3 regions of the Pseudomonas sp. TWI929 genome follow, and region 1 is predicted to be linked to each of the others. Evidence: predicted binding sites of a transcription regulator. Region 1 holds the regulator's gene; each other region holds the start of a gene.
What was found. The regulator FliA, encoded in region 1, starts transcription of late flagellar genes. The targets are predictions, from matches to a motif close to CTAAAGTTTNNNNNNNNNNNGCCGNTAA.
Positions count from the first base shown of each region.

Region 1 (7,180 bases):
AGCGATTCGAATTCGGCGTCGGTAATTTCGTCGCTGGCCGCTTCGGCGCTGACGGCGACTGGCGGCGCGGCAACCTCGGCACTGAACTGGCCTTTGCCGTGCAACTGGTCGAGCAGCGACTCGAACTCGGCGTCGGTGATTTCGTCACCTGCGCCACTGACGGTCTCGCCCTGCAGCTGCTCGTCGGCCTCAGCTTGTGCCTTGACCGCATCCAGCGAATTGAGCAACTGCTCGAATTCGCTGTCGGTGATGTCCTGGTGCTGTTCCTCGGCCACGACCGGCGCCTCGACGACCGGTTCCGCCACAGCGGCTGCAGCGCCGCCAGGTTCGGCCAGGCGCGACAACGCCGCCAGCAGTTCGGGGGTAGCCGGGGTCACATCACCACGCTCGCGCACCTGGCCAAACATGCTGTTGACCGTGTCCAGTGCTTCGAGCACCACATCCATCAATTCCGCGTCGACCCGGCGCTCACCTTTGCGCAGGACGTCGAACACGTTCTCGGCGATATGGCAGCACTCCACCAACTCGTTCAGCTGAAGGAAGCCGGCGCCCCCTTTTACAGTGTGGAAACCGCGAAAGATCGCATTGAGCAGGTCGGCATCGTCGGGCCGGCTTTCCAGCTCGACCAGTTGCTCGGACAGTTGCTCAAGAATTTCGCCGGCTTCTACCAGGAAATCCTGAAGGATTTCTTCATCGGCGCCGAAGCTCATCTAACGTGCTCCTTAAAAACCCAGGCTGGACAGCAGATCATCGACATCGTCCTGACCGGACACGACGTCTTCACGCTTATCGGCATGAATCTGCGGACCTTCACCCCGAGTCGGATGTTTTTCTCGATCTTTTTCTGCGCGCAATTGATCGTGGTCATGATTTATGCCGGCGAAACGGTCGACCTGGCTGGCCATCAGCACCAGCTTGAGCAGGTTGCTTTCCACTTCGGTCACCAATGTGGTGACGCGCTTGATCACCTGGCCGGTCAGGTCCTGATAGTCCTGGGCCAGCAGAATGTCGTTGAGGTGGCCGGCAACCTTGCGGTTACCTTCAGCGCTGTGCGTCAGGAAACTGTCGACGCGCTTGACCAGATCACGGAACTCCGGCGCCGCCACTTCGCGGCGCATGAAGCGCTGCCAGTCAGTGCTCAGGGCCTTGGCCTCGCTGGCCAGGTCGTTGAGCACCGGGGTGCTTTCCTCGACCAGGTCCATGGTGCGGTTTGCCGCGCCCTCGGTCAGCTTGACCACATACGACAGGCGCTCGGTGGCGTCGGTAATCTGCGACACCTCCTCGGCCTGCGGCATGGTCGGGTCGATCTGGAAGCTGACGATGGCACTGTGCAGCTCGCGGGTGAGCTTGCCGACTTCCTGGTACAGGCCGCGGTCGCGGGTCTGGTTCAGCTCGTGAATAAGCTGCACCGCCTCGCCGAAACGGCCGCGTTCCAGGCTCTCGACCAACTCCTGGGCATGTTTCTTCAGGGTCGATTCGAACTCGCCCAAAGACGTTTGTGATGAATCCATGGCGCGCCCCCTGACGTGACTCAGCCGTTGACGCGTTCGAAGATCTTCTCGATCTTTTCTTTGAGCACCTGGGCGGTGAACGGCTTGACCACGTAACCATTGACGCCGGCCTGGGCCGCTTCGATGATCTGGTCGCGCTTGGCTTCGGCGGTCACCATCAGTACCGGCATGGTTTTCAGCTTGTCGCTGGCACGCACTTTACGCAGCAGGTCGATGCCGGACATGCCCGGCATGTTCCAGTCGGTCACCAGGAAGTCGTAGTGGCCGTTTTCCAGCATCGGCAGCGCCGTGGTGCCGTCGTCGGCTTCGTCCGTGTTGGTGAAGCCCAGGTCACGCAACAGGTTCTTGATGATCCGCCGCATCGTCGAAAAGTCGTCAACGATGAGGATTTTCATGTCTTTGTTCAAGTAGACCTCCAAGCAGTCTCAAACGCGCTCGGCCCCGAGCGCGCATTCAATCAATTCGGTGCAACATGGAAAACGACTGCAACGACAGCGGGCTCAACGTGCCCGCCATTCCCCCAGGCGGCTGCGCAGGCGCGCGGCACACTGGCTGTGCAACTGGCTGACCCGCGACTCGCTGACCCCAAGCACCTCACCGATTTCCTTGAGGTTCAGCTCTTCGTCGTAGTACAGCGCCAGCACCAGGCGCTCACGCTCCGGCAGGTTGGCAATGGCTTCGGTGAGGGCAACCTGGAAGCGTTCGTCCTCCAGGCCACGCGCAGGCTCCACCTGGCCACTGGCCCCGTCCTCGTGCAGCCCTTCGTGCTCGCCGTCCTGCAACAGGTCGTCGAAGCTGAACAGGCGGCTGCCCAGGGTATCGTTCAAGATCCCGTAGTAATCATCGAGACTCAATTGGAGTTCGGCAGCAACTTCATGATCTTTAGCGTCGCGGCCGGTTCTTGCTTCAACGGTGCGCATTGCATCACTGACCATGCGCGTGTTGCGGTGTACCGAACGCGGCGCCCAGTCGCCCTTGCGCACCTCGTCCAGCATGGCCCCGCGGATGCGGATGCCAGCATAGGTTTCAAAGCTGGCGCCCTTGCTGGCATCGTACTTGTTGGCCACTTCCAGCAAGCCGATCATGCCGGCCTGGATCAGGTCCTCGACCTGAACGTTGGCCGGCAGCCGCGCCAGCAGGTGATAGGCGATGCGCTTGACCAGCGGGGCGTAGCGTTCAATCAGCTCGTACTGGGCGTCTTTCGCCGCCCGGCTGTACATCTTGAAGCCGCTGGCATTCATAGCACGGGACCCGCGCTGGTGGGTTGCACCAGGCGCTCGACGAAGAATTCCAGGTGGCCGCGCGGGTTGGCCGGCAGCGGCCAGCTGTCGACCTTCTGGGCAATCGCCTTGAAGGCCAGCGCACACTTGGAGCGCGGGAACGCTTCGTACACCGCCCGCTGCTTCTGCACGGCCTTGCGCACGCACTCGTCGTACGGCACGGCGCCCACGTACTGCAGGGCAACGTCAAGGAAGCGGTCGGTGACCTTGGTCAGCTTGGCGAACAGGTTGCGCCCTTCCTGCGGGCTCTGCGCCATGTTGGCCAGCACGCGGAAGCGGTTCATGCCGTAGTCGCGGTTGAGCAGTTTGATCAGGGCGTAGGCGTCGGTGATCGAGGTGGGTTCGTCGCACACCACCAGCAACACTTCCTGGGCGGCGCGGACGAAGCTGACCACCGAGTCACCGATACCCGCAGCGGTGTCGATCACCAGCACGTCGAGGTTGTCGCCAATGTCGCTGAACGCCTGGATCAACCCGGCATGCTGCGCCGGGGCCAGGTGCACCATGCTCTGGGTGCCCGAGGCTGCCGGCACGATGCGCACGCCGCCAGGGCCCTGCAGCATCACGTCACGCAGCTCGCAGCGCCCTTCGATGACATCGGCCAGGGTACGTTTGGGGGTGAGGCCCAGCAACACGTCGACATTGGCCAGGCCCAGGTCGGCGTCCAGCAACATGACCCTGCGGCCAAGCTCGGCCAGCGCCAGGGACAAGTTCACTGAAACGTTAGTCTTGCCGACGCCACCTTTGCCACCAGTTACGGCGATCACCTGTACGGGATGCATGCTACCCATGTCTGTTCTTTACCTTGTCTCGCTGGGACTCAGGCCACACGTAGGGCAATTCTGCGTACCCCTTGGCATAGCTACCTTGCACACGCTTCATCATCAACCCGCTCGCCGTGGGTTGTGATAGAGATCAGCGAACATGTCGGCCATGGCCTCTTCGCTGGGCTCGTCCTGCTGCTGCACATTGACCGCGCGGGTTACCAGCTGGTGCCCCCGTGGCAGGTGCAGGTCGTCCGGAATGCGCGGCCCATCGGTCAGGTAGGCCACTGGCAATTCATGACTGATGGCAAGGCTCAGCACATCGCCAAGGCTTGCCGTTTCATCGAGTTTGGTCAGGATGCAACCGGCCAGGCCACAGCGCTTGTAGCTGTGATAGGCGGCGGTCAGCACCTGCTTCTGGCTGGTGGTGGCCAGTACCAGGTAGTTCTTCGCGGCGATGCCGCGCCCGGCCAGGGTTTCCAGCTGCATGCGCAGGGCCGGGTCGCTGGCCTGCAGGCCGGCGGTGTCGATCAGCACCACGCGCTTGCGCAGCAGCGGCTCCAGCGCCGCGGCCAGCGACTGGCCCGGGTCGACGTAGGTCACCGGCACGTTGAGGATGCGGCCCAAGGTCTTGAGCTGCTCCTGGGCACCGATACGGAAGCTGTCCATGCTCACCAGCGCCAGATTCTGCGCGCCGTACTTGAGCACGTAGCGGGCGGCCAGCTTGGCCAGGGTGGTGGTCTTGCCCATGCCGGCCGGGCCGACCATGGCGATTACCCCGCCCTCTTCGATCGGCTCGATTTCGGGGATTTCGATCATCCGCGCCAGGTGCGCCAGCAACATGCGCCAGGCCTGGCGTGGCTCTTCGATCTCGCAGGTCAAGTCGAGCAGCTCGCGGGCGATCGGCCCGGACAGGCCGATACGTTGCAGGCGGCGCCAGACGGTTGCCTGCTGCGGCTTGCTGCCCTGCAACTGGTTCCAGGCCAGCGAGCCAAGCTGCACTTCCAGCAGCTCGCGCAGGCCCGACAACTCGGAGCGCATGGCATCGAACAGGCGCGGGTCCACCGGCGCCGGCGTGGCTGCGGCAGCGGCCTCGGGGGCATCGGCGTGCGGTTCGATCAGCGGCTCGGCGGCGGTCAGCGACTGCCCGGCAAACAATTGGCGGTTGTTATCGCTGCTGTCCTGGCGGTGGTCCAGTTCGGCCTGGGCGGTGGCGATGCGCGTGTGGGTCTTGCGCAGCTCTTCTTCCAGCTCGGCGTTGGGCACACGCGGGGCCAGGGCGGACAGCTTGTAGTCCAGCGCAGCCGTCAGTTCGACACCACCGGCAATGCGGCGGTTGCCAATGATCGCGGCATCGGCGCCCAGCTCGTCACGGACCAGTTTCATGGCCTGACGCATATCGGCGGCGAAAAATCGCTTAACTTGCATTATCCCCTACCTCAGCCGTTAGGGCCCACGGTGGCAACGATGGTGACTTGCTTGTTGTCAGGTATTTCCTGATACGCCAGAACATGCAAATTCGGTACAGCCAGGCGACCGAAACGCGACAGCATGGCGCGGATCGGGCCGGCCGTCAGGAGTATGGCCGGCTGGCCCTGCATTTCCTGGCGCTGGGCCGCTTCGATCAGCGAACGCTGCAGCTTCTCGGCCATGCTCGGTTCCAGAAGAACACCGTCTTCCTGACCTTGCCCGGCCCTTTGCAGACTATTCAGCAAAATCTGTTCCAACCTTGGCTCCAGGGTAATCACTGGCAGCTCCGACTCAACGCCGACAATGCTTTGCACGATGGCACGACACAATCCGACGCGCACTGCCGCCACCAGCGCGGCGGTATCTTGACTCTTGCCAGCGTTGTTCGCGATGGCTTCGGCAATGCTGCGGATATCGCGTACTGGCACTTGTTCGGACAACAGCGCTTGCAGCACCTTCAGCAAGCCCGACAAGGAAATGACACCCGGCACCAGTTCTTCAGCAAGTTTAGGCGATGCCTTGGCCAGCACCTGCAACAGTTGCTGGACCTCTTCGTGGCCGATCAGCTCGTGGCAGTGCTTCTGCAAGATCTGGTTGAGGTGGGTAGCCACCACGGTACTGGCGTCGACCACGGTATAGCCCAGCGACTGCGCCTGGGAGCGCTGGCCGACATCGATCCACACCGCCTCCAGGCCAAACGCCGGGTCACGTGCGGCAATGCCATTGAGGGTGCCGAACACCTGGCCCGGGTTGATCGCCAGTTCCCGGTCCGGGTAGATCTCCGCCTCGGCCAGGATCACCCCCATCAGGGTCAGGCGATAGGCACTGGGCTGCAGGTCGAGGTTGTCGCGAATGTGCACGGTGGGCATGAGGAAGCCCAAGTCCTGGGACAGCTTCTTGCGCACACCCTTGATCCGCGCCAGCAACTGCCCGCCCTGGTTGCGGTCGACCAGCGGGATCAGCCGGTAGCCGACCTCCAGGCCGATCATGTCGATGGGCGTTACGTCGTCCCAGCCCAGCTCCTTGGTCTCCTGTGCGCGCTGTGGCGACGGCAGCAGGTCTTGCTGGCGCTGTACTTCCTGCTGCGCCTCAAGCTTGGCTTTCTGCTGCTTCTTCCACACCAGGTAGGCACCGCCACCGGCCAGCAGGCCGAGGCTGAGGAAGGCAACATGCGGCATGCCTGGCACCAGGCCCATGACGATCATCAGCGCGCCGGACACCGCCAGCGCCTTGGGCGAATCGAACATCTGCCGGTTGATCAGCTTGCCCATGTCCTCGGAGCCCGAAGCACGGGTGACCATGATCGCGGCGGCGGTGGACAACAGCAGTGATGGCAATTGCGCCACCAAACCGTCACCGATGGTCAGCAAGGCGTACACCTTGCCGGCATCACCGAAGCTCATGCCGTGCTGCAGCATGCCGATCAGCATGCCGCCGATCAGGTTGATGAACAGGATCAGCAAGCCGGCGATGGCGTCACCGCGCACGAATTTGCTGGCACCGTCCATCGAACCGTAGAACTCGGCCTCCTGCGCCACCTCGGCACGGCGGGCCTTGGCCTGGGCCTGGTCGATCAGGCCGGCATTGAGGTCGGCGTCGATGGCCATCTGCTTGCCGGGCATGGCGTCGAGGGTGAACCGCGCGCTCACTTCCGAGATACGCCCGGCGCCCTTGGTCACCACCACGAAGTTAATGATCATGAGGATGGCGAACACCACGCCACCGACCACGTAGTTGCCGCCGATCACCACCTCACCGAAGGCCTGGATCACCTTGCCTGCGGCGCCGTGGCCTTCCTGGCCATGCAACATGACCACCCGGGTAGAGGCCACGTTGAGGGCCAGGCGCAGCAGCGTGGCCACCAGCAAGATGGTGGGGAACGCGGCGAAGTCGAGCGGACGCAGGGCGTAAACGCACACCAGCAGCACCACGATCGACAGGGCGATGTTGAAGGTGAAGAACACGTCGAGCAGGAACGGCGGTATCGGCAACATCATCATTGCCAACATCACCAGCAGCAACAGCGGCACACCCAGGTTGCCCCGGCCGAGCCCGGCCAGGTTGTTACGGGCGTTGCTGATTAACTGAGTGCGATCCACCGCGAGTCCTCTTGAAGCAAAACTTTGACGCCCACGGGGCGCCTGGCGCTGGCTTT
Region 1 covers NZ_JBDJLK010000008.1:14,845-22,024, forward strand. The annotation lists gene ABE456_RS05925 (chemotaxis protein CheA) at 1-710, opposite strand, end outside; gene ABE456_RS05930 (protein phosphatase CheZ) at 723-1,511, opposite strand; gene ABE456_RS05935 (chemotaxis response regulator CheY) at 1,532-1,906, opposite strand; gene fliA (RNA polymerase sigma factor FliA) at 2,012-2,752, opposite strand; gene fleN (flagellar synthesis regulator FleN) at 2,749-3,582, opposite strand; gene flhF (flagellar biosynthesis protein FlhF) at 3,676-4,983, opposite strand; gene flhA (flagellar biosynthesis protein FlhA) at 4,995-7,124, opposite strand.

Region 2 (7,180 bases), on a different contig from region 1:
GGCATCTTCCCACCTTACAGTCAGTGTAACGCCAACCTTTGCCTCGAAATGGCTGATCCCCAGGCTGGGGCACTTTGCCGAGCGCAATCCCGACATCGACCTGCGGGTGCTGGCCACCGACCGGCTGTCGCACTTTCATACCGACGGCGTGGACCTGGCCGTGCGTTATGGCCAACCGCCGTTCGGCGCCGGGCTCAACGCCGAGTTGCTGATGGAACCACAAGTGGTCGCCGTGGCAAGCCCGGCATTGTTGGCTGATACAGGCCCGCCGGATGGTTTCGCGGCCTTGCAGCGGTATGTAGCACTGCATGACGCGCACAACTTCTGGCCGCAATTTTGCGCAGCGATGTTCCCCGGCCACCCACCACTCACCGCGAAGGCCATGCGTTTCAACCAGACCTCGCTGGCCATCGAAGCCGCCGTTGGCGGGCAGGGCATTACCCTGGCCAGCCATGCCTTCGTCAGCGACGACATCGCCGCCGGCAGACTGGTGCAGGTATTCCCCCAGCAGTTGCGGCTGGACAAGGCGTTCTACCTGGTATGGCCGCGCAAGGGGCAGCCTCCTGCAGCCCTGCAAACGGTCAGGGCGTGGCTGAAGGCCCAAGTTGACGAAAGAAAATCTACTGGCTAGGCAAAGCCTGGCTGCCTCCCTCCATGCCTGCATGGCTGCTACTGTGAATGCACTTGCAAACACATGGTCAAGTCTTCAACGGAGGCAATATGTCGGTAGAAAAGGTAGCAATCATCACCGCCGGTGGTAGTGGCATGGGCGCAGCAGCGGCTCGCCGCCTGGCCGCCGACGGCTTCAAGGTCGGCATCCTGTCGTCGTCTGGCAAGGGCGAGGCGCTGGCCAAGGAGTTGGGCGGTATTGGTGTGACCGGCAGCAACCAGTCGGTCGAGGACCTGCAGCGCCTGGTAGATGCCGTGGTCGCCAAGTGGGGGCGTGTCGATGTGCTGGTCAACAGTGCCGGCCACGGCCCGCGCGCGCCGATCCTTGAGATCAGCGACGAAGACTGGCACAAGGGCATGGACACTTACCTGCTCAATGTGATCCGCCCAACACGCCTGGTGACGCCGATCATGCAACGGCAGCAGGGTGGCGTAATCATCAACATCTCCACCGCCTGGGCATTCGAACCCAACGAGATGTTCCCCACATCGGCAGTGTTCCGCTCTGGCCTGGCAGCGTTCAGCAAGATTTTCGCTGACACCTATGCTGCGGACAACGTACGCATCAACAACGTCCTGCCTGGCTGGATCGACAGCCTGCCGGCGACCGAACAGCGTCGCGACAGCGTGCCGCTCAAGCGCTATGGCACCAGCGAAGAAATCGCTGCGACCATTGCCTTCCTGGCCAGTGAGGGTGCCGCCTATATCACCGGGCAGAACATCAAGGTCGATGGTGGCCTGACGCGCAGTGTCTGACCAGCAGTCAGTGCGCAGCCGTGGGCAACATGCCTGAGCGTTGGGCGTTGTGCGCGGCCTCTATCAGCTGCAGGTTGCGATTGCGCAATGCATGGTTGGCACCGACACGCAGGTTGGAGCGCAGTGCCAGGGTTTCGGCCTGTTCATACTGGCCTTGCTGAAGGCGCAGCACGCCAAGGTAGTGCAACGTTGCCGGGTTGTTTGGCTGTATGTGCAGCGCGCGCTCCAGGGTGGCTGCCGCCTGGTCCAGTTGGCCGTCGGCATACTGTTGCGAGGCGGTTTCGATCAGCGCGGTCGAAGCATTGTTGCTGCGCATGGGCGCCGAGCGCTCACCGGCCAGTGCGCCTTGTGCCGTGATTGCGCTGAACAACAGGAGCAAGGCTGACAAAACAGGTGTGCTGGGCATCGGCGGTAGACTCGACAGGGCTTGGGCAAGCCCCTGGCCGGAGGGCGAGGGGATGCTATCGACCGAAGCGGAGCGTTGAAGTTCCCGCTTGGGCAATGTGTTGCCTTTCCCCTGTATCTGGCCGTCAACAACTGTTCGGTTACCGCCCATAACCACCTCCTCGCGCCTCAAGCCTGTGCCAGTACCTCCGATAGCAGCACACCCACCGTCGAATCATCGACCAGAAGTGGTGCCAACAAGGAGTACTGCCCGCATGCTTGCCAACCTGAAGATCCGCACCGGAATGTTCTGGGTGCTGTCGCTGTTCACCCTCACCTTGCTGTTTTCCAGCGTCAGTGCCTGGCGGGCAGCGGTGGGCAGTGACCAGCAGATCACCGAACTGGACCAGACCTCGCGCCAATCGGACCGGTTGAACAATGCCTTGCTGATGGCGATTCGCTCCAGCGCCAATGTGTCTTCAGGCTTCATCGAGCAATTGGGCGGCAACGAAGAGAGTGCCGGCAAGCGCATGGCGCTGTCGGTCGAGCTGATCGACAAGAGCCAACAGCTGGTGGACGCGTTTGTCGAGAATGCCCGCGAACCTGCCCTGCACGCGCTGGCTACCCAGCTGCAAGCCACCTACGGCGAGTATGCCAAGGCAGTCGCCGGGCAGCGTGAGGCGACGCGCCAGCGCTCGCTCGAGCAGTATTTCAAGGTCAACACCGACGCTGGCAACGCCATGGGCCGGCTGCAGGCGCTGCGCCAACAACTGGTGGGTGCCTTGAGCGAACGCGGCCAGCAGATCATGCTGGAATCCGACCGGCGCCTGGCCCGCGCCCAACTGCTGAGCCTAGGCCTGCTGGGCACGACGCTGTTGCTGGCAGCGCTGTGCTGGGCCTTCATTGCCCAGCGCGTTTTGCACCCGTTGCGCGAAGCCGGCCGGCACTTCCAGCGTATTGCCGGCGGCGACCTGAGCGTACCGGTGCAGGGGCAGGGCAGTAATGAGATCGGCCAGCTGTTCCATGAACTTGAGCGCATGCAGCAGAGCCAGCGCGACACCCTGGGGCAAATCAGCAGCTGTGCCAGGCAACTGGACGCAGCCGCCAGCGCGCTGAACACGGTCACCGAAGAAAGCGCCAACAACCTTCGTCAGCAGGGCCAGGAACTGGAGCAGGCCGCCACTGCCGTTACCGAAATGACCACCGCCGTGGAAGAGGTCGCGCGCAATGCCATCACCACCTCGCAGACCACCAGTGAATCCAACCAGCTGGCCGCGCAAAGCCGCCGGCAAGTCAGCGACAACATCGACGGCACCGAGGCCATGACCCGCGAAATTCAAACCAGCAGCGCACACCTGCAGCAACTGGTCGGGCAGGTGCGGGATATCGGCAAGGTGCTGGAAGTGATCCGTTCAGTGTCTGAGCAAACCAACCTGCTGGCGCTCAATGCCGCCATTGAGGCCGCCCGCGCGGGCGAAGCCGGGCGTGGCTTTGCGGTGGTGGCGGACGAGGTGCGCACGCTGGCCTACCGCACGCAACAATCAACCCAGGAAATCGAGCAGATGATCGGCCGCGTGCAAGCGGGCACCGAAGCAGCGGTGGCCTCGATGCAGGCCAGCACCAGCCGCGCCCAGTCGACACTGGACGTGACCCTGGCCTCGGGGCAGGTGCTGGAAGGCATCTACAGTGCAATTGGCGAGATCAACGAGCGCAACCTGGTGATCGCCAGTGCTGCCGAAGAGCAGGCGCAGGTGGCGCGGGAGGTGGACCGTAACCTGCTGAACATCCGTGAGCTGTCGAGCTTTTCGGCGGCGGGGGCGCAGCAGACCAGTGAGGCGAGCAAGGCGATGGCGGGGCTGGTGGGAGAGATGACGGCGTTGGTGGGGCGGTTCAAGGTTTGAGGCGGGCGCAACGGCCTTTACTGCCTGGGCTGGCCTCATCGACGGCAAGCCGGCTCCCCAGCTGATCGGCACACATCGGGGTGCTGAAAGTAGAGACATCACGCTGAGCCGGGCGCCCGGGTTGCAGATCAACTACAACATTAAATGAAACCCCGGGGCCTGACAGGAAGCACGCGAATGTGGGCGAAACACAAACCCTGCGTTACCAGGGCGGTGCGCTTCCTGTCGGCATCGCTGATCATGTTGGCCCATGGCGCTGTTGCAGAGGATCTTGAGCCCAGGTCGTACGCCAATACGCCGGTCGGTATCAACTTCCTGCTCATGGGCTATAGCGACCTGCACGGCAACGTCACCGCCAACCCCTCGGTGCCGCTCGAGGATGCCAAGCTCGACATCAAGACCGTCGTATTTGCCTTTGCCAGGTCCCTGGAAGTCGCGGGCCGTTCGGCAAAGTTCGATGTGGTCGTGCCTGAGGCCAGGTTGTCGGGCTCTGCGCTGTTCGCTGGCCAACCCAGGGAGCGTGAGGTCACCGGGCTGATCGACCCAAGGGTGCGATTTTCGGTCAACCTGTATGGCGCCCCGGCGCTGTCCTTGGCCGAGTTCCCCAGCTACCAGCAGGATGTGATTATCGGCACCAGCCTTGCGGTCACGGCGCCGCTTGGCCAGTACGACTCCAGCAAACTGGTCAACCTGGGCAACAATCGCTGGTCATTCAAGCCTGAAATCGGTGTTTCCAAACGCCTGGGGCCGGTGACCCTGGAGCTGTCGGGGGCGGCAACTTTCTACACCGACAATCACGAGTACCTTGGCGACCATACATTTTCCCAGCGGCCGATGTACCAGACACAGGTGCATTTAATCTATGCCTTTGAAAACGGTGTCTGGGGCTCGCTGGACGGGACCTATTTCGCGGGTGGAAACACCTCTGTCGATGGCGTCGGCAACCATGACTTCCAGGAACACACGCGCTATGGATGCACCCTTACGCTGCCCTTGAATCGAAGGAACTCGATCAAGCTGTTTGCAAGTGAGGGTGCGCATACCCGTACTGGCAGTGAATACGATGTTGCCGGCATTGTCTGGCAGTACCGCTACGGCGGAGGCATCTGAAGCACAGGGCCAGGCCGCAGCATTGTCCTGCAGGAGCGGGCTTGCCCGCGAAGAACCCAACGCGGTGGATGGCACCGGCGTTGCCGGTGTTCGCGGCTAAAGCCGCTCGTACAGGATCCCCACAGCCTTCAAGGCAGATGCAGTACCTGTGGGAGCGGGCAAGCCCGCGAAGAATCCCACGCGGTATATGGCACCGGCATTGCCGGTGTTAGCTCGGCTGCGCCGCCAGGCTGTTGCTGACGTTGCGCCCCAACACCAGCACCGTGACAAAGCCGCAGCCCACCAGCGCCGTGGCCAGGCTCAGCAGCACTGCGGTGCCCATGTGGTCGACCACCTGCCCGCCAAAGAACGAACCCAGCGCAATGATCACCTGGAACATGGCCACGAACAGCGGCATGCCACGCTCGACATCCTTGGGCGCCACGACAAACATCCAGATATTGGCGCAGGCCGGGAACGCGCCGAAGGCGAAGCCCCACAGCGCGATCAGCATCGCTGCGCCGGTCATGCCGGTGGCAAAGTGCGGGAACAGGGCGGTGCTGACGGCAATCATGAGCGCTACCAGCATCAAGGTGTGGCGCACGCTGCGGTTGGCAGCGAAGCCGGCGAAAATGTTGCCCATGAACCCGGCCACGCCGTACAGCAGCAACAATGAACCAATCGTAGGCCCATCAAAGCCGGCATTCTGTTTGAAGAACGGTGCAACATAGGTGTACGCAGCAAAGTGTGCCAGGCCAATCAGCAGCACGGCGATCAACCCGACCCGCGCTTGCGGGTTGATGAACAAGGCCGGCAGGTCGCTGATGCGAATGGCCTTTTCCGGCAAGAGCCGCGGCAGCAAGAATACCTGCGCCAGCAGCACGGGCACCCCCACCAGTGCGGTGGCCAGGAAGGTCATGCGCCAGCCCATAAGGCCACTCAGCCAGGTGCCCACGGGCACGCCCACAACCGTAGCCAGCGTTACCCCAGCCATGATGATCGAGTTGGCCTTGGCTACACCCATGCCATCAGGCGCCAGGCGGCCGCTGAGGGCGATGGCGGTCGCCCAGAAGCCGCCGATACTCACACCCAGCAGCACGCGGCCGACCAACAGCAGGTTGAAGTCGCCGGCGTAGGCCACGATGGCGTTGGCGATGATCATGATCAGCGTCAGGCCGATCAGCAGGTAGCGCCGGTCCAGTGCACCTACGCCTACGGAAATCAAAGGTGCGGCCAGTGCGGCCATGATGCCAGGCAGGGTCACCATCAAGCCGGCAAGGCCGGCACTGATGCCAAGGTCGCTGGCGACGTCGTTGAGCACGCCCACCGGCAGAAATTCACTGGTGACCAGGGCGAAGGCACCCACGGCTACCGAGAGGATTGCCAGCCACTGCTGCGTGACACTCTGTTGGCTATGTTCGGGAAGGCCGCGAGGGGCCTGGCGGTTGCTTGGCATGGGGTTCGGTTCCATGAGGGGTGTCGCCTGTAGCAGGCGCAGGAGCGGGGAGATTTGCAGGCGATTATAGGGACGGCCCTGCCAGGCCAACAGGCAGGCCGCTTGATAGTAAACATCAGCGCAATCGATGAAACGCCTTGGGTAGAGCGCTTGCTATCAGCGACGACGCCCCACCAGGGCCGCGCCTGCGCAGGCCATGGCAATCGCTGCAACGCCCAGCCATTGGGTAAGTGCCAGCACCTCATCGAGGATCAGCCAGCCGGCTAATGCACCGGCTGCGGGCGAAGCGCTGAGCAGCACGCCAAAAATGCTCGGTGGCAGGTGCCGCATCGCGTACATGTCGAGCAGGAAGGGCACTGTGCTGGAGAGCAGGGCAACGCCTGCCCCAATCATAAGGACCCACGGCGCCAGCAGATCAGCCCCCGCCTGGTTGGCGCCAAATGGTACACCCAGCAACGCTGCGAACAACATCCCGGTGGCGACCGCTTGCTTGCCGTGAACTGCCACTTTGCTGCCGAGCAGCACATACAGCCCCCAGGCCAAGGCAGCTGCCAGCGCGTACATCACGCCGCGCGAGTCGAGGCCGTGGCTGCCCGCACCCCAGGGCAGCAAGGTAAGCCCGGCGACCGACAAGGCGATCCACAGCAAGTCGGTGCGGCGCCGTGAAGTCAGCAAGGCTGCCCCCAAAGGGCCGATAACTTCGATGGAAACCGCGATGCCTACCGGGATGTAGAGGAAGGCCCGATAAATCAGAACGTTCATCAGCCCCATCATCAAGCCGTAGCCCAGCAGGTGAAGCATGTTGGCCTGGCGCCAGATGCGCCAGGGCCGCAGTACCACCAGCAGGATCACGGCTGACAGGCCCAGGCGCAGGGCCGCCACGCCGTCGGGGCCTACCAGTGGAAACAGGGTTTTCGCCAGGGCA
Region 2 covers NZ_JBDJLK010000023.1:10,670-17,849, reverse strand. The annotation lists gene ABE456_RS12235 (LysR substrate-binding domain-containing protein) at 1-631, shown strand, start outside; gene ABE456_RS12230 (SDR family oxidoreductase) at 721-1,425, shown strand; gene ABE456_RS12225 (tetratricopeptide repeat protein) at 1,433-1,813, opposite strand; gene ABE456_RS12220 (methyl-accepting chemotaxis protein) at 2,085-3,710, shown strand; gene ABE456_RS12215 (transporter) at 3,888-4,820, shown strand; gene ABE456_RS12210 (MFS transporter) at 5,029-6,255, opposite strand; gene ABE456_RS12205 (EamA family transporter) at 6,412-7,180, opposite strand, start outside.
Region 2: a site for FliA is predicted at 1,998-2,025, ahead of ABE456_RS12220 (methyl-accepting chemotaxis protein). Genes of this name have one in related genera too.

Region 3 (7,180 bases), on a different contig from region 1:
CGACCGTATCCAGGAAGCCATCGGCCCGTTCGGTTACCGCGCTTTCGTCGACAGTGCCCCAGTGCTGGAAAAGGCCCTGGCCGAACAGGCCGGGCTTGGCTGGATCGGCAAGAACACCCTGCTGCTCAACCGCAAGGCGGGCAGTTACTTCTTCCTCGCCGAGCTGTTCGTCGACTTGCCATTGCCGGTGGACGAAGCCACCACCAGCGAACACTGCGGGCGTTGCCAGGCCTGCCTGGACATCTGCCCGACCCAGGCGTTTGTCGGGCCGTACGTGCTGGATGCGCGGCGCTGCATCTCGTACCTGACCATCGAGTTGCGCGGCCCCATTCCTGTGGAGCTGCGTTCAAAGATGGGCAACCGGGTGTTCGGTTGTGATGACTGCCAGATCGTCTGCCCGTGGAACCGCTTTGCCAAGCACAGCCAGGAGCAGGACTTCCAGCCACGGCATGGGCTGGAGAATGCCGAGCTGGCCGAGATGTTCCTGTGGGATGAGCGGACTTTCCTGCGCAAGACCGAGGGCGGGCCGTTGCGCCGGGCAGGGTATGAGCGGTTCTTGCGCAACCTGGCGGTGGGCTTGGGCAATGCGCCTTCGACCATTCCGGTGATCGAGGCGCTGAAGGCGCGCCGCGAGGATGCCTCGGAGCTGGTGCGCGAGCATGTCGAGTGGGCACTGGCCCAGCACGGCATTCAATAGCTACTTGGTCCCCTGTGGGAGCGGGTTTACCCGCGAAGAAGCCACCGCGGTGGATGGCACGGGCTGCGCCCGTGTTCGCGGGTGAACCCGCTCCCACAGGGGCCCTGTCGCGCCTGCAACTGCGTCACTGCTGGTCGTTATAGTGGAACTTGGGCATTTCCCAGTGGAAACGAATCGCCAGCAAGCGCACCAGGAACCCGCCAAACAAGGTCAGCAGCATCGCCTGCTCCGCCGGCACCTTGAAGTACACGCAGCCCAGGTAGAACCATGCCGCCGCAAACGACACGCTGGCGTACAGCTCGCGGCGGAACACCAGCGGAATGTCGTTGCAGAAGATATCCCGCAAGATGCCGCCGAACACCCCGGTAATCACCCCGCTGATCGACGCCACCAGCATGCCCTGCCCCATTTCCAGCGCGGTCATGCAGCCAATCAGGGTAAAGGCCACCAGGCCCAGGGCATCAAGCACCAGGAACAGCGAGCGCAGCCGGCGCATCATCGGCGCAATGAAGATGGTCAGCAGCGCGGCAAAGCTGGTCAGCACCAGGTACTCCGGGTGCTTCACCCAGGTCAGCGGGTAATGCCCGAGCAGCACGTCGCGCACCGAGCCGCCCCCCAGGGCGGTGACGCAGGCGATCAGCACCACGCCGAACCAGTCCATGCCGCGGCGCCCGGCAGACAACGCGCCGGTCATGGCTTCGGCGGTGATGGCGATGAGGTAGAGCATCAACAACATGGTGCGAGTCCGTGCGACAAAGGCGCGCAGTCTAACCAGTTGCCCATGGCACCAAAAGGGGGCGCAGGCACAATATCTGCGCCCTTTCGGCTCACAGCTTGATGAAGTGCTCGCGGTAGTGGCGCAACTCGGCGATCGATTCGCGGATATCGTCCAGCGCCAGGTGGGTGTTGCCCTTCTTGAAGCTGTCACGCACCGTTGGCGCCCAGCGTGCGGCCAGCTCCTTCAGGGTGGAGACATCCAGGTTGCGGTAGTGGAAGTAGTTTTCCAGGTTGCGCATGTGACGGTAGAGGAAGCGGCGGTCCTGGCAGATGCTGTTGCCGCAGATCGGCGATTTGCCTTTAGGCACCCACTGCTCAAGGAAGGCGATGGTCTGCGCCTCGGCTTCGGCCATGCTGACCTTGCTCTCGCGCACGCGCTGGGTCAGGCCCGAAGCGCCATGGGTACGGGTGTTCCACTCGTCCATGCGTGCCAGCACTTCATCACTGTGGTGGATGGCGATCACTGGCCCTTCGGCCAAGGTGTTCAGTTCGCTGTCGGTGACGATGGTGGCCATCTCGATGATGACGTCGCTGTCAGGATCCAGGCCGGTCATTTCCAGGTCGATCCAGATCAGGTTCTGTGGGTTTTGCATGCAGGGGCTCCTCATATAGGCCGTCATATTAGCCTAGTGGCCAAGGCGCGCCCATTCACTGCCCACCCACAACACATAAGGTAAGCGGAATAGTCGAACGCCTGGCGTGCTAAACTGCCTGCCGTTTTCAATGCCCTACCCCGGGCCTTTCTCACGGTACCTTCATGGCCAAACGCCAGCTCAATCGCCGCCAGAACTGGCGGATCGAAAAAATCCAGGGTGAGCGCGCCGCTCGCGCCGCCAAACGCGAGCAGCATGTGCTGCAGGAACTGGAGGGTGGTGACCTGGGGCCGGAGCAACTGGGCCTGGTGATCGCGCACTTTGGCGTGCAGGTAGAAGTGGAAGCCCAGGACGGCGAAGCCGCAGGCCAGGTATTCCGCTGCCACTTGCGCGCCAACCTGCCGGCGCTGGTCACCGGCGACCGCGTCGTCTGGCGTGCAGGCAACCAGGGCATTGGCGTGATCGTGGCGCAGATGCCGCGCAGCACCGAGTTGTGCCGGCCCAACAACCATGGCCAGTTGAAGCCGGTGGCGGCCAACGTCGACCTGATCGTGATCGTCTTCGCCCCCGCCCCGGAACCGCACCCGAACCTGATCGACCGTTACCTGGTAGCCGCCGAGCACGCCGGGCTGCGCCCGCTGCTGCTGCTGAACAAGGCCGACCTGATCAACGACGAGAATGGCCCTGGCCTGCATGCACTGCTGGAGGTGTACCGCGAACTGGGCTACCCGCTGCTGGAAGTCTCGGCGCACCACGGTGATGGCATGCAACGCCTGCAGCAACAGCTTGACGGTCACATCAGCGTGTTCGTCGGCCAGTCGGGGGTGGGCAAGTCGTCGCTGGTCAACAGCCTGCTGCCAGATGCCGGTACCCGTGTCGGCGACCTGTCGGAATGGTCGGGCCAGGGCACCCACACCACCACCACCGCGCGCCTGTACCACTTCCCCAACGGCGGCGACCTGATCGACTCACCGGGTATCCGCGAGTTCGGCCTTGGTCATGTCAGCCGCAGTGATGTGGAAGATGGCTTCATCGAGTTCCGCGACCTGTTCGGCACCTGCCGCTTCCGCGACTGCAAGCATGATCGCGAACCGGGCTGCGCGCTGCTCAAGGCACTGGACGAGGGGCGCATCAAGCCCCAGCGCATGAATAGCTACCGCTCGATCATTGCCAGCCTGGCAGAAGACGCCTACTAACCTGCCAGCCCCCACAGTTTTTGCGCCGGCCTCAGCTGCAGCGCGATCCTGTGGGAGCGGCCTTGTGTCGCGAAAGGGGCGCGCAGCGGCCCCAGATATCAGTATTAAGCAAATATTGCCGGGGCCGCGTTGCGGCCCTATCGCGACACAAGGCCGCTCCCACAAGAGACCGCACAGGGCGACCAAGGGGTTACTGCTCCCTGGCCTCATCCATCTTCAGCGCGCCATCTTCGAAGATGTTCAGTTTCTGGCGCAGCTCACGCGGTTGCATGGGCGCTTGCTCGGTGCCGGCACCCGCCCCTGGCGCAGCCGGTGCCGGAGCACCCGGCGCTGCAGGCTCGGCAGCCGGGGCTTCCGGCGCACCCTGCTCACCCTCGATATTGCGCTGGGCTTTCTTGGTCAGCACGATGATGTCGATACGGCGGTTGACCGGGTTGAACGGGTCCTTGCGGTCGAACAGCGACGATGAGGCGTAACCCACCACCCGCGCCACCTGACCGTCCGGGTAACCACCGGCCACCAGCGCACGGCGCGCGGCATTGGCGCGGTTGGCCGACAGCTCCCAGTTGCCGAACTCGCCCGTGCCGGCATACGGCTTGGCATCGGTGTGGCCGCTGATGCTGATCTTGTTCGGCACGGCCTTGATGGTGTCGGCCATGGCCAGCAGGATGTCTTCGAAGTACGGCTGCAGGCGCGCGCTGCCAATGTCGAACATTGGGCGGTTCTCGGCATCCATGATCTGGATACGCAGGCCATCCTGGGTGATCTCGAACAGGATCTGGTCCTTGAACTTCTGCAGCTGCGGGTTCTCTTCCACCTTGTTCTGCAACTCTTGCAGCAGCAGCTCCAGGCGCTCGCGCTCGACCTGCTCGGCCATGGTCTCGACCTGCTCTTTGTTCAGCTGGACGGTGGTGTCAGGGGTCGGCTCGGACTTCACTTCCGGGTTGATGGTTTTTTCCGGCGCCAGCTCCGGCGAGCCGCCCAGGTCGATGATGTAGGGCGTGCCGCTTTCCGAGAAACCGATCGGGTCCTTGAAATAGCCGGCAATGGCGATCTTCTGCTCAGGCGTGGCAGTGGACAACAGCCACAGCACCAGGAAAAACGCCATCATCGCCGTGGCGAAGTCGGCGAAGGCGATTTTCCAGGCGCCGCCGTGGTGGCCGCCGCCAAAGCGCTTGACGCGCTTGACGATGATGGGCTGATTGTTCTCCATGACTCAGCGACCGCGAACCGCTTGTTCCAGCTCGGCGAAACTTGGGCGGTGCTTGGGGTACAGCACTTTGCGCCCGAACTCGACCGCCAGCGAAGGCGGCATGCCCGAGGCCGAGGCAACCAGCGACGCCTTGATCGATTCGTAAAGGTTCAGCTCTTCCTTGGCGTCGTGCTCCAGGCACTTGGCCAATGGGCCGAAAAAGCCGTAGGCAGCCAGAATACCGAAGAAAGTACCCACCAGCGCCGCACCCACGTGCATACCGATGGCTGCCTGGTCGCCATCGCCCAGCGAGGCCATGGTCACCACGATACCCAATACCGCCGCGACAATACCAAAACCGGGCATGCCGTCTGCGATGCCGGTCACCGCATGGGAGGGGTGCTCAAGCTCTTCCTTCATGCTCAGCAGTTCCATGTCGAACAGGCCCTCGAGTTCGTGCGGGGCCATGTTGCCGGTGGACATGATGCGCAGGTAGTCACAGACGAAGGCTGTCATGCGCTCATCGGCCAGCACCGTCGGGTACTTGGCAAAGATCGGGCTGGCGGCCGCGTCCTCGATGTCGGCCTCGATGGCCATCATGCCTTCACGACGGCTCTTGTTGAGGATCTCGTACACCAGGCCCAGCACCTCCAGGTAGAAGGCATGGCTGAAACGCGAGCCGAACATTTTCATCGACTTCTTGATGACGTGCATGGTCATGTGGCCTGGGTTGGCCTGCAAGAATGCACCAAAGGCTGCACCGCCGATGATCAGCACTTCGAACGGCTGGATCAGCGCCGCGATCTTGCCGTGGGAGAGCACGTATCCGCCGAGCACGCTCGCGAATACGACGATGATGCCGATAATTTTAGCCATAGGTTCAAAGCACTTGCTGTCGTGGTCAGGGAGAGAGACGGGAGCTTTAAAACTCTTCTTCTACTTATCGGCAGAACTGCGCCAGACTATAGCCACTCAATGCGAAAAGCCAGTTCGGACTGATGTCAAAATGCCAATTGAAACCAAGGTGCCCGCTCAGGCCCCACGTACGCTAGAGGCCTGGGTAAAGCTGCTGGAGAGTGTTCGAATCCCCGTGCCGAAGCACAGCTACGACCGGGTCATGGCCGCCATCCACGATAGCCGCCGCTCGCTGCGCGATATCGCCGAACTGATGCAAGATAGCCCGGCCCTGGTGCTCTCGGTGATGCGCGAAGCCAACCACCCCACCAATGCCAGCCAGGCCGAACCCGCCGAAAGCCTGGAAATCGCCCTCAACCGCCTGGGCCTGGAGCGCACCGAACAGTTGCTCAAGCGCCTGCCCTCCGTGCCCCTTGAAGAAATCCCGCCGGTACTGTGCCAGTTCCAGCTGATCAGCCAGCACGCCTCGCAGCAAGCCAGCGGCCTGTTCGCCAGCCGCCTGGCGCGCTTGTGGCAGGAAATTCACTGGGGCAGCCTGCTGTTCCTGGCGCCACTCTGGCCGCTGGCGCTGGCCTACCCCAAGCTGCTCGACAGCTGGGAACTGCGGGTTATCCACAAAGGTGAAGATGCCACCCTTGTAGAAGAAGAACTGTTTGGCGTACGCATCATGGCGCTGTGTCAGACCATGGCCGAGTACTGGCGCCTGCCCCAATGGGTGACTCAGGGTTACCGGCTGCTGCTTGAGGAGCGCGAACAACTGGCCCAGGTGCTTGCCATTGCCCGCGACCAGGACCTGCTTAGCCAGCAACACCGGCTTGATGAAGAACCCGGCCTGCGCCGATGGTTCAACCAGCCAGCCAATACCGTGCTACTGGCCAACAACCTGGCCCTGGCCGCCCAGGTGGGCTGGGACAACCCGCACCTGCTGCGTTGGCAGCTGTTGACCGCACTGTATTTGCAGACATCCCTGGAAGATGTGCAGCAGCAAGTGCACCAGCAGGCCGCGGCCAGCGCCCGCCGTCATGCCCGGCATGCCCTGTTCCACCCGGCCGAAGCGCTGATCTGGCCCTGGCACCAGCGCCGCCCCCACCCGGACATGCTGGCGCCGCCACCGCCCAGCAGCGAAGAACTGGCACGCTGGCGCAAGCTGTGCCAGGACCTGCTGGCCCAACCCAGCCCCTTCACCAACACCGTGCACCTGGCCACCCAGGCCCGCGAAGCCCTGCTGGCCTGCGGCATGCAGCGCATCATGCTGCTGAGCCTGGACAAAGCCAGTGACTACCTGCGGGTGCAGCAGGTCGCCGGCCTGCCCAAGGAGGCCGGCGCGCTGGCCTTGCAGGTATCGCAGAACAAGCTGCTGCAGAAACTGCTGTCCAAAGCCGGCCAATTGCGTATCACGCCAGAGAACCACACACAGTTCCTGGCCCTGCTACCCAGCCCCCTGCGCGCACTGTTTCGCAGCGAGCACGTATTGCTGCGCTCGCTGGCAGTGAACGACCAGGTGCTGATGCTGATGGTGGCCGACCAAGGCTGCCGGCCTTTGGCCGATATCAGCGTGCAAGCGTTCGGCAAGACCGCGCAATGCATCGAGCGGGCCCTGTCGGTGTTTGCCACCCGCAAGGCCTGAGCCTTGCGCTACAATCGCCCCTCTTTCCACACTGGAGACCGTGGATGACTGACTTTTCCGGCCTGCCCCTGGTGATCGAAGCCGACGACCTGCTACCGCGCCTGGATTCGCCACAGCTGATCCTGGTCGACCTGAGCAGTGCCAACCGCTATGTCAGCGGCCATATCCCCGGTGCACGCTTCG
Region 3 covers NZ_JBDJLK010000024.1:49,673-56,852, forward strand. The annotation lists gene queG (tRNA epoxyqueuosine(34) reductase QueG) at 1-697, shown strand, start outside; gene ABE456_RS12685 (trimeric intracellular cation channel family protein) at 822-1,433, opposite strand; gene orn (oligoribonuclease) at 1,525-2,067, opposite strand; gene rsgA (small ribosomal subunit biogenesis GTPase RsgA) at 2,232-3,263, shown strand; gene motB (flagellar motor protein MotB) at 3,454-4,476, opposite strand; gene motA (flagellar motor stator protein MotA) at 4,480-5,331, opposite strand; gene ABE456_RS12710 (HDOD domain-containing protein) at 5,462-6,997, shown strand; gene ABE456_RS12715 (rhodanese-like domain-containing protein) at 7,042-7,180, shown strand, end outside.
Region 3: a site for FliA is predicted at 5,396-5,423, ahead of motA (flagellar motor stator protein MotA). Genes of this name have one in related genera too.